2 regions of the Bordetella muralis genome follow, and region 2 is predicted to be linked to the other one. Evidence: riboswitches for the same ligand, from Rfam matches in the RefSeq annotation. Region 2 holds a riboswitch; the other holds the start of a gene.
The links. A riboswitch is a leader RNA that binds a small molecule or an ion and turns the genes downstream of it on or off. The one in region 2 is predicted to bind manganese.

Region 1 (7,669 bases), on a different contig from region 2:
TGGTCAATCTCGCGGAAAATCCACGGCCGGCCTTGGGCAGCCCGGCCGATCATGACGGCATCGGCGCCTGTGTAATCCAGCACATAGCGTGCTTTTTCCGGGGAATCGATGTCGCCATTGGCGACGACGGGAATGGACAGTTCGGCCTTGACGGCGCGTATCGTGTCGTACTCGGCCTCGCCGGTATAGAGATCGGCGCGCGTGCGGCCATGCAGCGCCAGGGCGGCTATGCCGGCATCCTGGGCGCGTCGCGCCACGTGCAATGCATTGCGATGCTCGCGATCCCATCCGGTGCGGGTTTTCAGCGTGACGGGCACGCCCAATGGTGCGCATGCCTCTACCACCGCATCCAGTATGCGGGATACCAGGTCTTCGTCGCGCAGCAGAGCCGAGCCCGAGGCCAGGCTACACACTTTCTTGGCCGGGCAACCCATATTGATATCGATGATGCGCGCGCCGCGTTCGGCATTGAATGCGGCCGCTTCGGCCATCATGGCGGGGTCCGCCCCCGCGATCTGGACTGCCACCGGGGCGATTTCACCGTCGTGATTCAAACGGCGGGACGTCTTGACGCTGTCCCACAGGCGCGGATTGCTCGCGGCCATCTCCGACACCGCGTAGCCTGCGCCCAGCCGTTTACACAATTGACGGAAAGGACGATCCGTCACCCCCGCCATGGGGGCGACCAGAACATTATTGGAAAGGGTCCACGGGCCGATACGCATGCGCACATTTTAACCGACCGGGAGGGCGTCTTTTGGCACGAAACAGGCTGCTCCTACAATTCGTCGGTAATCCTCCGGTTCCGGGCACGCCGATTTACCGCGGACGTCAGTCCGTATCGGGCATCTCTGTCACGAGGATCGAAGGCAATGAGGGTCGTATTCCATGGGCTAGGAACGCAGACCCTGTAATAAATGACGTGCCAAGGGGGCTCGCAGGGGGGCAGCCAGATCCAATGCCAACAAACCCGCCCCGCAGGCGTGCTCGACAGGCGCGAGCCCCGTCGCAAAGGCGCGCGGCATCAAATCGGTCAATCCGGCCGTAATCCAACGGTCGGCAAGGCGTGAACTGGCGAATTCCGCCAGCTTGGCGGCCGGATCCCCCGCGGGAGAACTCAGCCAACCGGACAGCACCTGCGCCAGGCGCGCGGCGTCGCGCAACCCGAGATTCAGCCCCTGGCCTGCCACCGGGTGCAACGTCTGGGCCGCATTGCCTATCGCGACGACGCGGCCTTGGACCAGCGTGCGCCGGGCATTGAGCGCCAAGGGGAATACATGACGTGGAGCATCGCTGGACAGGCGGCCTAACCGAGTCCCGAATGCCGTACTCAAGGCAGCCGAGAACGCCGCATCATCCAGTCGCACCAGTTCGGCAGCACGCTCGGGGGCGCTGCACCAGACGACCGAATAGGCCTGCGCATTGAGAGGGTGAGGGAGCAAGGCCAACGGCCCTTCGCGCGTGAAGCGTTCCCACGCCCAAGCAGGCCGAGGCAGCGTCGCCTGAGCGCTCGTGACAATGGCATGCTGGCTATATTCACGCCGTACATCGGCGCCGCTGCTGCCGTCGGATAGCACGGCGACGCTGCACAGCAGCTCAGTGTCGCCCTGTCGAACCTGAATTCTCTGATTATCCTGGCGGTGGACATGGGCAGGGGGGCCATGCAGCACCGTTACGCCGCTCGCCTTGACGCAGTTTTGCAGGGTGGCGTGCAATTCGGCATACGACACGACGCTGCCCAGGCGCGGCACCTGAAAATTATCAGAATGAATAACCGTGCTGCCCAGCCGTCCGCGCTGGGAGACGTGAACATGGCGGATATCTGCCGCCCGGCCAGGCCAGGCCTGCAAAGATTCCAACAAGACCCGGCTGCCGTGGTTCATCGCCAGCACACGGGGATCCGTCGCGGGGGACGGCGCTTGTGCGGCCGGCGCTGCCGATCCCGCCAGCAAGGCAATGCGTTGCGGTTGCGCGGTATGCCGTGCTAACAAGAGTGCCAGCACATGGCCAACCGGGCCGGCGCCCAAAATCGCGATATCGTAAGCAGACTGAGTCATCGTCGAATTTTACCGTCCACCTTTACAATCTCACCATGACATCCGTCCCATTCTCCGCGCCCGCAGCAATGCCTCGTCCTCGCAACAAAGTCGTGCTGGGGCTGCTCGCCTGTTTTCTGGGTGGTTTCGGAGCGCATTGGTGGTACCTGAGGCGGCGTTATGCCTGGCTGGTGACGTTGGCTGCCGTTGTTTGCCTGGTGGCGGCGGCACAGTTTCCAGTGTGGTATGACAATCCCGTGTTTTTCCTGTTGTTCATCCCGATGATCGACGGTTTCATCGAGGGGGTGGTATTCAGCCTCATGCCGGACGAGAAATTCGATCGCCTGTATCACCCTGGTCAGGGACGGGTGACCCATACAGGGCTGGGGCCGGTGTTAGTGGCGATTGTCGGGACGCTGATAGGCGCCATCGTAGGCATGTTCGCCATCGCCATGGTGGTGGTGTACACCTGGACGGCGATGGGATGGCTGGACGGATACGTGCTGTAGCCGTTTGGATTATTCCCGCATCAGCGCCTCGATCTCTCTGGCGTCGACCGGCACACCTCGCGTGATCAGCTCACAGCCCTCTGCAGTGACCAGCGCGTCGTCTTCGATGCGGATACCGATATTCCAGAATGCCTCGGGCACGTCCGCTGCCTCGCGCACATAAATGCCCGGTTCGATCGTGAGCACCATGCCGGCCGCCAGCGACCGCCAGGGGCGATCCTGCTCCGAGACTGAACCCTGTCTATAGTCGCCCACATCATGCACGTCCAGCCCCAGCCAATGGCCGGTGCGGTGCATGTAAAAACGCGTATAGGCGGTCGATTCCAATACGCCATCCAGAGAGCCGTGCAGCAGCCCCTCGTCCAGCATGCCTTGGGCCAGCACACGCACCGCGGCCTCATGAGCATCGTTCCAACTGCGCCCTGGCGCCGTCGCCTGCACAGCGGCCTGCTGTGCAGCGGCCGTCAAGTCATAGAGCGTGCGTTGGGGGCCCGTAAATCGTCCGTTGGCGGGGAATGTGCGGGTAATGTCCGACGCATAGCTGTCATATTCACAGCCAGCGTCTATCAATACCAGGTCGCCATCACGCAGTACGGTATCGCCCGCAGCGTAGTGCAACACACACGCATTGGCGCCCGCAGCCACGATGCTGGGATAGGCGGGCGACTGGGCTCCATGACGCCGAAACTCGTACAACAGCTCGGCTTCCAATTGGTATTCGTGCATACCGGGCCGGGCGGCCCGCATGGCGCGCGTATGGGCGCCCGCCGAAATACGCGCCGCCTGGCGCATGGCGGCGATTTCGCTCGCGTCCTTGATCACGCGCATATCGGCCAGTATGGGTCGCAGGTCCTGGATGCGGCCAGGCGCCAGACGCCGGCCGCGCCCCTGCTGTTCGGCTTGGAGCAGCCAGTGCCGCAGCTTGCGCTCGACCGATCCGGCCGCCGCAAAGGAGCGGTACAGCGTGGGTTGATCCGATAACAACGCGGGCAACAACGTATCCAGTTCATCTGTGGCATAGGCCTCGTCGAATCCATAGCGCGTCACGGCGGCATCCGGGCCGCAGCGGTACCCTTCCCAGATTTCTTGCTCTGGATGTTTTGCCCGGCAAAACAGAATGGCACGATCTGTGATGCCAGCGACCAGCACCAGCCATGCCTCGGGCTCTATGAAGCCCGTCAGATAATAAAAATCGCTGTCATGCCGATACGGATATTCAGCGTCGTGGTTACGCTGCGCATGAGGGGCTGTGGACAGCACCGCGATCCCGCCGCCTGCCGCCCGCATATGGGCCAACAAGCGTCGACGGCGTTCTACGAATGGAGCGATATCAGTGCAGGGCAGGCTCATGGCAAAGTCGGCGAGGCCATCAATAATGAAAACCCACTCACTTTACCGCGACCCATCGCGTCCAGGCAGGGCAGAAATGTCTCAATCGGCGTCTGATTTTCTGTCTGCGCCGCATACCGCCAAGGCAGCAGCGGCTTATCGGCACCGCGCGTTCAGGCAGGGCTCATGAACACCACGGCGAGGGCGGCACGGCGTCAGCAAATATCCCGTTCCCTGTCATCCTTGTGCAACGTGCATCGTTGGAGCGGCTGCTACAATCCTGCCCACTGTCATTGGGGAGTAGCCATCCTTTGATCCCCAAAGGAGTCAGCGTCAACAGACTTGGTGGTCTTGACCCCCATGGCGCTGACGGCTCCCGAGCTGCGGCCTTGCGCGCGGCCGGATCAGCCAGGCGAGACCTTTGGCCGCAGTGCGTTCACCTTGCCGGGCGAGCCGCATTGTCGCGCCATTGGTATCTGCTCGTCCGGCTGTGCATCATGTTTCTCACCCTGTTGCTGTTTTTCCTCTCTGCGCTGGTTATCTATTTTGCCTGCGAGTATTTCGTCAACGGTATCGAGTGGGTAGGTCATAGACTGAACCTGGGCGCGACTGCGACCGGCACCGTGCTCGCTGCGTTCGGCACCGCTTTGCCCGAAAGCGCCGTCACGTTCATGGCCGTGGTGTTCGGCTCCTCTCCAGAGCAAAAAGACATAGGCGTCGGCGCCGCCATGGGCGGGCCGCTGGTGTTGGCCACCCTGGCGTATGCTGTGGTTGGCCTGACCCTGTGGCGAGCACGGCGCACTGACTGCATCAACGCCGATCAACCCAGGCTGGCACGCGACCAGGCGTGGTTCATGGGCGTGTTTGTCTTCAAGGTCGGATTGGGGCTCCTCGTGTTTGCCTGGAAACCCTGGCTAGCCCTGCTGTTTGTCGGGGTATATGCGCTTTATGTCAAACGCGAGTTGTCCAACGACGAGGCCTGTCTGGACTGCGAGGATCTCGAGCCGTTGAAACTGCGGCCCAGCGACCAGAACCCCTCCATGGCTTGGGCCTGTGTGCAAACCGTCCTGGCACTTGCCGTGATTGCGGGTGCGTCCCACGTGTTTGTGAATCAGATTGAGTTGTTGGGCATCGCATTTGGCGCCTCTGCGCATCTGGCCGCATTGCTGCTGGCGCCTGTGGCGACCGAGTTGCCCGAGATCATGAACGCCTTGATCTGGGTACGCCAGGGCAAAGAACGCCTCGCTTTGGCCAACATCTCGGGCGCCATGATGATCCAGGCCACCATTCCCAGCGCCTTGGGTATCGCCATGACGCCGTGGTTGCTTGATGCCCCATTATTGATGGCAGGCCTGCTGACCTTGGCTTCCATTTCGATACTGTGGATACGTTTTCGCCGCGCCAGCATGAGCGTTACCGGCCTGGCTGGCGTAGGCGGCTTGTATGGGGTGTTTGTGCTGTATCTGGCCTGGCATTTTTGGGCTTGATTTTGGGAACCCGAAAATCGGCCTGCGCCGGAAAGACCGGCATGGCTTGAAAGCGAGCCGTTGACACAATTTCGGGAAAACCCTTGTTATCGAGTCGAAGTTCGCGTAAAATCAACCTGTTTACATCATTCGGAGTTGTTCTGTGAATACCGATTCCGGCGACAGTAGTCGATCTTGCATCGACGTCGCTGCCTGACAGGATCTCCGCAGAATCTCCTTCTGCCGCATCCTGCCAGTGCAGGGTGCGGTTATGACAACCAGTTCTTGGTTGTCACATCCCCACCAAACCGCCAGAACCGCCGCTGTCTTATCGCAGCCTGCGTAGCCGCGCCTCGTTTGTGCGTCTAGCGTATGGCCGCTGGATAGGCGCGTGCGTATTCGTTTGAACGCTCCGAGCTTTATCGGGAGGCTGCCATGCGTTTATTTGATCTGTTCATGCGCCGCGCTGGTGTGGACCGCGCCAGCTCGCTCCATCGCCGTCACGGTACGTCGCGATTGACCATCGTGTGTCCGCGCGATGCCTTGGGTGCCGTACGCAAGCAAGTCTGTCTGGACTTTGGTGCGGCCGGGCTCGACGTTGCCCAATTCCAAATCGACTCCAGCCGCGACGCCGACTACGCGTCTGCGTGCATTACCGTTAATTGTCCCCCCGAGCTCCGTGCCGAGCTCATGTCGCAGGCTCGCCGCTTGCAGGCCAACCCTGCCGTTCGCCACGTGCATTTTGGCGCATCGGCCAACCCGACCAACGTCGCCGCTGTCGCGACGGCGTGATCATCCGAGGCAGCGCTGCAACGGCGCTGCCTTTCTCAAGCCAGCCTGTTTCTTCATCAACTTGCCGCAGAGCTCACCCAGTTCTGCAAAATCCACGCGGCCGTAGTCACGCAAACCCGTTTGTACGGCCTCGTACCATCGGCAAAATCAAGTCGCCGTAGCGGGTTGAACCGGAGGCGCTATCGTTTTCGCGTACATCCCAAAGGCGCAGAACGGTCTCCCTTACAATGAACGCATCGTCGGGCTCAACGGATCTTGGCATGGATAGTTTAGGCTGGCTCGTTCCATGGGAATTTTCCCCCACCTTGGTGGCCGCATTCGTGGCCGCCATCGTGTTGTTCTTGCGCGGCCAGCGCGTACATCGTGTCACCAAAGCCCGCCAGTTTCTATTCTGGGCCGGCATGGTGTTGCTCTACCTATCCCTGCACACGCGGGTCGACTACTACGCCGAGCGTATGTTCTTCATACATCGTATACAGCACCTGGTCCTGCATCATCTGGGGCCGCTGCTGGTGATGGCCGCCTTCCCTGGTTCCGTCATGCGGGCGGGCTTACCTCTGGCTTGGCGAGTACGCTTGCGCGGTTTCCTGCGCACGGCCAGCGGCCGTCTCATCGTCGCCGTATTGACCAACAAGTACTTCGTTCCGGCGCTCTTTGTCTTTCTCGTCCTGATCTGGCTGATCCCGTCCGTCCAGTTTTATTCCATGCTGGATTGGCGTTTATACCGTCTGATGAATTGGTCCGTCGTCATCAGCGGGTTCATGTATTGGAACCTGATCCTGGATCGCCGCCCCAGCCCGCCCGCCGCCATGAGCCCTGGCGGCCGCGTGATTTCCCCCGTCCTGACCATGGCCCCCCAAATGGTCGCCGGCGCTGTCATTGCCTTCACCGAGTCCGACATCTACCCCTTGTTCGAACTCTGTGGCCGCGCCATCGCCATGTCCGCCCAAACCGACCAAACTATCGGCGGCCTGACCATGTGGATACCCGCTGCCCTGGTGGAGGTCTTTGGCCTGATGGTCGCGCTAGGCACCTTGATGCGCCTCTCTGGCAAAGGCCGCCTTCGCCCCGAAGACCGCCAAGCTCGCGCCCGGCAACGCCAATCCGCACAAGTCCAGCCGGACAAATCGGTCATCACCCCTTGATTCATGCCAAGGGGCTCATTCCCCTGTGCGCCGCTATGTATCAGTCAGCCCGTGATACTTCCGTCCCAACGCCACGGTCGCCTGAAACATTCCCTCCTTGTTTCCGCAGTCATACCGCTGCCCTTCGTACCGATGCGCCCAGACCGAACACTCACCCAGCATCGACGCAATGCCATCTGTCAGCTGGATTTCATTATTCGCGCCGGCCTGCGTCGCTCTGAGATGAGCGAAGATTTCCGCTTCAAGCACATAACGCCCCACCACGGCAAGCGTTGATGGCGCTTCCTCCGGAGTGGGTTTCTCGACTATGCGCGTAATCCGGGCCGTACGGTGATCTAGCGCGCGGGTCCCCACGATGCCATATTTGCCGGTGTCTGCGCGAGGGACATCCT
Region 2 (7,669 bases):
ATTGTCGTGATCGAACTGGGCTCGAATGATGCGCTGCGCGGCCTGTCGCTACAGATGACCGAGCAGAATCTGCGCACGATGACACAGAACGCGCAAAAAGCCGGGGCCCAGGTGCTATTGGTGGGCATGCAGATCCCGCCGAACTATGGCCGGGATTACACCCAGCGCTTTGCCAGCATCTTTCCGGCGGTCGCCAAATCCGAGCAAGCTCATCTGGCGCCCTTCCTGATGGAAGGCATCGCCACGGACCGCACGCAGTTTCAGGCAGATGGCATTCATCCCAATGAGCAAGCGCAACCTGCCCTGCTTAAAAACGTATGGGCCGCATTGCGGCCCATATTGGAAACAACAAGCAAAACGGCTAAACAGCCTTAGCCTGCGGCCGATTCGGGGTCATCCGACCCCTTGATCGCATTCGCCGCCTCGGGCAGGATCTTGACCTGATATTGCTCGCGCAGCATTTTCATGATGGCAGCGGACTCGGCGTCGCCCCAGGCGGCGCTGAGTTGCCGGCTAAAGAGCTCGGAGTCAGCGGCCTCGACTTTGCCGGGCTCGACCTTGTCCAGGCGCACCACCACATAATCATTGCCGTCGACAGCGCCTGCATACGCGGGCACAGGCTGCGAGGGCAAACGCATCGCGGCCTGCAACACGGGCGCAGTCAACTGTTGCGGTTGTTCGCGCGTCACGGTGATGCTGGCGCCAAAGCCCTCGGGCAGGCTGGCCGCATCGGCCGACCAGGTTTTCAGGGCCTCCTCGCCTGCCTTGCGGGCAGCCTCGGCCGCTCGCTCGTTGGTGAGGCGATCACGGATGGAGTCGGTGACCTTGTCCAGCGGCGAAACGTGTTGCGGCTGAACCTCTGCCGCCCGCACGACGAGCAAGGTGTCAGACGACAGCTCGATCACGCCGGAATTCAGCTTTTCACGCAACGTATCGTTCGAGAACAGGGATTCACGCACGCGCGGATTGTCCAGCAAGGCCGCATCGCTGCTGGCCGATGCCGGATTCGCACCGACAGTTTTATCCGCGGGCAGCAGCCCCTGGCGAGTAATGCCGCTGACGCTGCGAATCTTCAGGCCCAGCGCATCGGCGGCAGGCTGCAGGCTGTCGCGCTGGTCATAGACGATCTCGGTCAGCTTGGTCGCCATCTCCGCAAATCGCGTCGCCGCGATCTGCTTGCGGATCTCGGCCACGATCTCGTCGCGAACCTCGGCCAGGGGCTTGGCGCTTGCCGGCTGGATGTCGGTCACCTGGATCACGTGAAAGCCCGACGGGCTCTCGACAACCCCGGACACCTGGTCCTTGTTCAGGCTGAAGATGGTCTTGTTCAGGTCGCCGGTCAGCATGCCGGAGGCCATCCATCCCAGATCGCCACCCTTTTGGGCCGAGCCTGCGTCCTGCGAGTTGGCTTTGGCCAGATCGGCAAAGCCAGCCGGATTGGCGGCGGCCTGCTGGGCCAGCGACTCAGCCTTGGCACGAGCCGCCTGGCGATCCGCATCCGAAGCGCCGGCGGCCACCTGAATCATGATGTGGCTGGCGCGTCGGCGTTCGGGCTGGCCAAAACGGTTCTTGTTCTGTTCGTAATAGCCGGTGATGTCCTCGTCTTTGACTTGGATGTCTTGCGATGCGGCAGCCTCGTCCAGCACCAGGTATTGCGCGGTGACTTGCTCAGGAACCGTCAGCTGCTGTTGATTGGCGTCGTACCAGGTCTTGATGTCCTCGGGGGACACGGATACCTGAGTACGGTAATCAGCAGCCGCAAAGCGGCGCAATTGCACGGTGCGTTCCTGGGTCAGGGCCGACTCCAGCGACGCCGTCACGGCCGCAGGCGCAGTAGCGGACTCCGCCACGGGCTGCAGCACGCGTCCGATCGCCAGATCGCTGCGCAAGCCGGCCTCGTACATCGTAGGCGTCATTCCCTGGCTGGCCAACACCTGGCGATAGCGCTCAGGCGAGAAACGGCCGTTATCCTGGACCTGGGGAATAGAAGCGATGGTGTTGCGCAGCGTGCTATCCGAGACCGAAAAACGGTTGTCCTGAGCCACCTGGGCCAAGAGGCGCTGGTCGATCAACTGGTTCAAGAGTTGCTCACGCATAGCCGGCGTATCGACCAGTGCGGGGTCATAACGGCTGCCCAGGCGTTGGCGGAAATTCTCGAGCTGATTGCGGTGCGCATTGTCGAACTCGCCGCGCGTAATGGGTTGCCCGGCGACCGTGGCCAACTCCGGTTCACGGTTGATAAAGCTGTCATAGCCCTGGATGCCGACCAGGAAAAACGACGGCACGATCAAAATCAGCAGAATGAACTGCATCCAGCGACGGTGATTGCGTATTAGTTCGAACATGGAATCCTTGTTTGCCCTACGCGGCGCCCGGCAAAAACGGACCCCGCGCCGCAAAAAAACGCATCAAAACAGACCGCAACGCCAATCTCATGAATGGCATTATCCCGAGACACATGTTTTGTCTCGCGATGGCCCGGCACAAATAAATACGCCACGCTTGCCACGGCGCGGCGGCGCTGCCCAAAAGGGGCTCCCCTGAGGGAAGGCTTTCCCATCTGCGGCCGATGGCACATCACCCTCCACCCGCCGACAGGACACCCCCGACGGGATGTTTTTGCCTTGAGGCAGCCGGGGCAAAAAAGGGCGAACCGATTCGCCCTTGCCACTGCTGTAACCGCACTAGGTTAGCCGCCGGAGTTTACCATTGTCAGCGGGATATCAGACAAGCAGTTTGGCAGCGTCCGGCAGAGGGGCGACTTCGACCGTCAAGTGACGGATTTCATCGATAGACGCGAGTTTGGCGCGAATCTCGCCTGCGGTAATACCAGCCGCCGCCTTGACGCAGACGATGGCTGCCCGCGCCTGCGGGCCGATCTGCCAGACGTGCAGGTCAGTGATGGTCGTGCCGGCGCATGATTCAAGGGCGTCCCGGATTTCCTCGGCGACGTGATCATCCGTGGCATCCAGCAGGACGCTGCTGGTATCGCGCATCAGTGTCCAGGCCCAGCGCGCGATGACGGCCGCCCCGACGATGCCCATGACAGGATCGAGCCATACCCATCCGAGATAGCGGCCTGCCAGCAAGGCCAGAATAGCCAATACCGAGGTCAAGGCATCGGCCATCACATGTAAGTAGGCCGAGCGCAGGTTGTTGTCCTGGCCGTGGCCATGACCGCTGTGCTCGTGAGTGTTGTCGTGGAGATGATGGTCGTGACTGGCATGTCCGTGGCTGTGCGCCTCATGGCTACCGTGGGCCCGGTGACCGTGCGAGTGATGAGGGTGCCCATGGTGATGCCCGTGCCCGCCCGAGAGCAACATCGCGCTCACGATATTGACCAGCAATCCGATGACCGCAATAACGGTGGCCTCGCCGAACGCCACCGAGCTCGGATTGACCAATCGGAGTGCCGATTCCACCCCGATGGCCAGCGCCACGATGCCCAGAATCAGCGCGGAGGCGAAACCAGCCAGCTCCCCGACCTTGCCCGTCCCGAAGCTGAATGCACGGTCATCCGCATGACGTTTGGCGTATCCGTATGCCGCAGCTGCGATGCCCAGCGCCCCAGCGTGGGTCGCCATATGAAAACCATCGGCCAACAAGGCCATGGAGCCCGTGACATAGCCGGCGATGACCTCCCCCACCATCATGACGAACGTCAGGGCGACGACCCAGGTCGTCCGCTTTGCGTTGGCGTCGTGGTCGCGGCCGAGGAACGAATGTCCATGCTGGTCTGCTGACAGATTGTCGCTCGTATTCATTGTGTCACTCAATAGGCCCGGATTACCGAGACGGAAAGAATGCAACGGCAAGGCCGCAGGATCGGCTGATACCTGTGTCTGATGTCATGGACGGTCAACGGTCCACTATTTGGAATAGCGCCGGATGGCCGTGACCAGCGCCTCGACCCCCTGCTGCCGTTCGTCTGCACTCAAATCCGGATGAGCGACATGCTCTCGGGCATGGGCCTCCAGCAGTTCATCCAACAGGCCATTCAGCGCGCCTCGGGTCGCTGCGACCAGATGCAGGATTTTGTCGCAGTCGGCCTCGTTTTCCAGAGAACGCTGGACGGCATGGACCTGCCCAGCGATCCGTTGAACGCGCTTGAGCAGCTCGTCTTTGTGCGTCGAGATGTGCGACATAGGATACCCCCCTTAGGTATAAAAAGATTAACACGAAGTCTGATAAAATCGCCGTTCTCTCTGGGGAGTAGCTTCCTTTCAGGATTTTCTGAAAGAGGCTTGCGTCAACATTCTTGGCCCGACGGCCATGGCGCAAGCGGCCTGTGTGGCTTGGCGAGACCATAGATCCTTCACATTGCGCCGGGCGTGTGAATGGTCTGTGCTGTCTATGCCCGGTTGATTAGGTCAACATGAACGCACTTTCCACGCTCGTGCTCGCCCTGGCGATGTCTACGGATGCTTTTGCCGCCGCTGTCAGCAAAGGCACCGCCCTCAAAAACCCCAAATTCCCCGAGGCCCTCAGAACCGGCGTCATCTTTGGCGTCATCGAAGCGATCACTCCGCTCATCGGATGGGGCCTCGGCTCTGTCGCCGCCCAGTATGTGCGCGAATGGGATCATTGGATCGCCTTCGCCATGCTCTGTATTTTGGGGCTGATGATGATCCGCAATGCCTTCAAGCTGGAGAATGAGGAAACAGCCCCGGTAAAACGCCATTCTTTCTGGCTATTGGCCGCCACGGGTTTTGCCACGAGCATCGATGCCATGGCCGTTGGCGTCAGCCTGGCCTTTATTGACAACAATATTGTGGTCACCGCCATTGCGATTGGCTTGGCCACGACGCTCATGGTGACAATAGGCGTGCTGGTGGGCCGAATTCTGGGCAGCATCGCGGGCAAGCGCGCGGAAATCCTGGGCGGAATTGCGCTAATCGGGATCGGCTCAACGATTCTTTACGAGCATCTCACGGCAGCCGGGCTCTGAACGGTGTTCCAGGCCATGGCTATGCAACAGCCTCAGGGCCGTGCAGATCAAGCGGCTTTCGACAACCGCTGTGCCGAGGCCAGCATGTCCGCCCGTTGCGCAATACGGCCATGGATCGCCGCGATCTCCTGAGCCTGACGCAGCGCCTTGAAGCCAGGCCGATCCGCCATGCGGCGGCGTTTATCTTCAGGGCGCAGTGCGGTGACATCGACGTTCTGAAAGAAATCGCGATTACCGCCATCCGCCCACGACTCGGAATAGACGCCATGGGCCAGCACCACATCGAACTGGTCCAACTCAACGTGGTAGTACGACACGCTTGTCACCTGCTCTTCCTGCGTGATCGTGATGCCATTGATCAGATCATGCGCACGCACCAGCACGCCATCGACGTACAGATGATGCCAAGGTGAGACGAGCAGATCCTGTGCCGGTTGGTTGTCGCCCAATGCATCCTTGCGAATACGTACCGGTGCGCAGCGGGCTTTTTGTCCGGGGGTACGCAATCCAAACGCGCCATAGTTGCGCCACCCTATCCACTTGACCGTACGCCATCCCGTGCTGCCACGGACTTGGCAGCCCGGCTCGAGGTCTTCGATGGCTACTGGCCCCAAGAGGGTCTCAATCAACGTGCCACGCACAAAACATACTGGAAACACGTCCGCGGGATCAGTCGAAAAAGGAATCGTGTCGCCGACTTCGTAGGACTGGCTGAAGTCAGTGGTCAGATAGGATAGATAGGGCGCGCCGGCCATCTGCGCCACGATACCTGTACTCGTAGTACCGACAATCGTCACGTCCTCGAAGAGTTGTGTCTCTCCATTGCTAGTGGTCTCGACCGTCAAGGTATCCCCGATCGCGAAACTGCCATCATCGGACGCTTCGGTGACGCGGTAGGTCACATTCGATGTCACGGGTATCTTGTAAAGCACGACACCCGCGTTGTCTACGAGATAGCCATGACTATCACCCGGGTACTCGAACGTAAATGATTGGCTCACTGCGATTCCTTTTAATCAACCGAGCGCCAGAAGCGTTCACTGCTAACGCAGCCAGACACACCATGACAATAAATGCTGTTTTCTGTTTAAAAATATAGCATTTGATGGTCAAAATGTGATCAAAAAGAATCGGCAGCAATAATCAGAAACAGTTAGCCAGGATGACACAATCGGCCCGCTGCGCAAGACGGCCATGGATCGCCGCGCTCTCGCGCGCCCGACGCAGCCTCGCAGCCTTGAAGCCGCAACGAGCGGCGATGCGGCGTTGCTTATCCTCGGGGCGCAAAAACCAGGGCGACGAACAGCCCGGCCTGCCCTGCGCCTCACCCACGCCGCGCGGCCTCAATGGTAGCGATATCGATTTTTTTCATCGTCATCATGGCGTCGAACGAGCGTTTTGCGACGGCCGGATCAGGATCGGTGATGGCTTCGAGCAGAACGCGGGGCGTGATCTGCCACGACAACCCCCAGCGATCCTTGCACCAGCCGCAGTCGCTTTCCTGCCCCCCATTACCAACGATGGCATTCCACAGCCGATCCGTTTCCGCCTGATCTTCCGTGGAAATCTGGAACGAAAACGCTTCGCTGTGCTTGAAAACCGGGCCACCGTTCAGACCGACGCATGGAATACCCGCGACGGTGAATTGCACCATCAAGACATCGCCCTGTTTGCCATCGGGATAGTCGCCCGGGGCGCGGAGAATATCCCCTACCGAGCTATTGGGAAAGGTTTCGGCGTAGAACGTCGCAGCATCCAACGCGTCGCGGTCGAACCATAAACAGATTGTGTTCTTGCTGATCATTGCGCGTCTCCTCAAAGAAATACCAGGTCATCTACCCCCTCAAAGTAACGCAAATCGTCCCCAGCGCGAATCCCGTATCGGTCATGTGAACCATAAAAAAGGCGCCCGCAACATGCCGGGCGCCGAATGTCACACGCGTGCAGAACAATCAGTCTTTATAGACCTTGATCTGATCGCTCTTGAGCACGTCCGCATTCAAGCTCTTTTCAATCCAGCCCATCGACGTTTCCTCAACGCCCGGGGTCACCAGATCCGCCGGCACGATGGTGATATCCGACAGCACCTTGAACGGATACTTGTCGCTCTTTTTGGTCACGCCAAAGAGCTGCGCCTCCAGGCTCTGTCCGTCGACGCGATTGAGCGTCAGCTCACGCCCAAAGCCTTTGAACTTGATGTCGTGCATTGCCGCGGCCACCTGCTCCGGCGTGGGCCATGCGCCGCCGTTGTCCTTGATGGCCTTTTCGTAGCCCGCTTTCAGGCCATTGAGGGCTTGCACCATGTGGTACACCGAGTAAATCGGATAGGCGCCGGTCTTGTCATGGAATTTCTTGATGAATGCCTGGTGGGCGGGATCATCCTTGGTTTCCGGGTGCAGGAAATAGTGGTCGCCGCGCGCCCCGATGTAGACGCCTTCGGGCAGTGCGTTGCCCAGCCGCTCGAGCGAGCTTTCGGCCAGCGACAGGACGAATGTCGAGTTCTTGAACAGGTTACGCTGCGAAGCCTGGCGCACGAAATTATCCAGATCGCCGCCCCACGAGGTCGACAGGATCACGTCCGGACGCAGCGCCTGCAAACGGCTGATTTCCGTGGAAAAGTCCGCCGCGCCGAATTTCGGGAACATCTCGGCGACGACTTTCACGTCGGGTTTGAATTTCTTCAGCGCTGCCATGAAGATGTCGCGCGAGTCGCGGCCCCAG

Region 1: it holds a riboswitch for manganese, as region 2 does, so the genes downstream of both, ACYVIT_RS25030 (sodium:calcium antiporter) here and mntP (manganese efflux pump MntP) in region 2, are expected to answer to the same signal.

Annotation. Positions count from the first base shown of each region.
Region 1 covers NZ_BAAGVF010000010.1:85,457-93,125, forward strand. The annotation lists gene dusB (tRNA dihydrouridine synthase DusB) at 1-725, opposite strand, end outside; gene ACYVIT_RS25015 (UbiH/UbiF/VisC/COQ6 family ubiquinone biosynthesis hydroxylase) at 894-2,057, opposite strand; gene ACYVIT_RS25020 (NINE protein) at 2,093-2,545, shown strand; gene ACYVIT_RS25025 (aminopeptidase P N-terminal domain-containing protein) at 2,555-3,895, opposite strand; yybP-ykoY riboswitch at 4,158-4,329, shown strand; gene ACYVIT_RS25030 (sodium:calcium antiporter) at 4,372-5,361, shown strand; gene ACYVIT_RS25035 (hypothetical protein) at 5,776-6,132, shown strand; gene ACYVIT_RS25040 (cytochrome c oxidase assembly protein) at 6,393-7,277, shown strand; gene galU (UTP--glucose-1-phosphate uridylyltransferase GalU) at 7,311-7,669, opposite strand, start outside.
Region 2 covers NZ_BAAGVF010000006.1:298,619-306,287, reverse strand. The annotation lists gene ACYVIT_RS12425 (arylesterase) at 1-375, shown strand, start outside; gene ACYVIT_RS12420 (SurA N-terminal domain-containing protein) at 372-2,345, opposite strand; gene dmeF (CDF family Co(II)/Ni(II) efflux transporter DmeF) at 2,724-3,764, opposite strand; gene ACYVIT_RS12410 (metal/formaldehyde-sensitive transcriptional repressor) at 3,870-4,145, opposite strand; yybP-ykoY riboswitch at 4,196-4,372, shown strand; gene mntP (manganese efflux pump MntP) at 4,376-4,948, shown strand; gene ACYVIT_RS12400 (Hint domain-containing protein) at 4,996-5,949, opposite strand; gene ACYVIT_RS12395 (VOC family protein) at 6,273-6,752, opposite strand; gene ACYVIT_RS12390 (ABC transporter substrate-binding protein) at 6,901-7,669, opposite strand, start outside.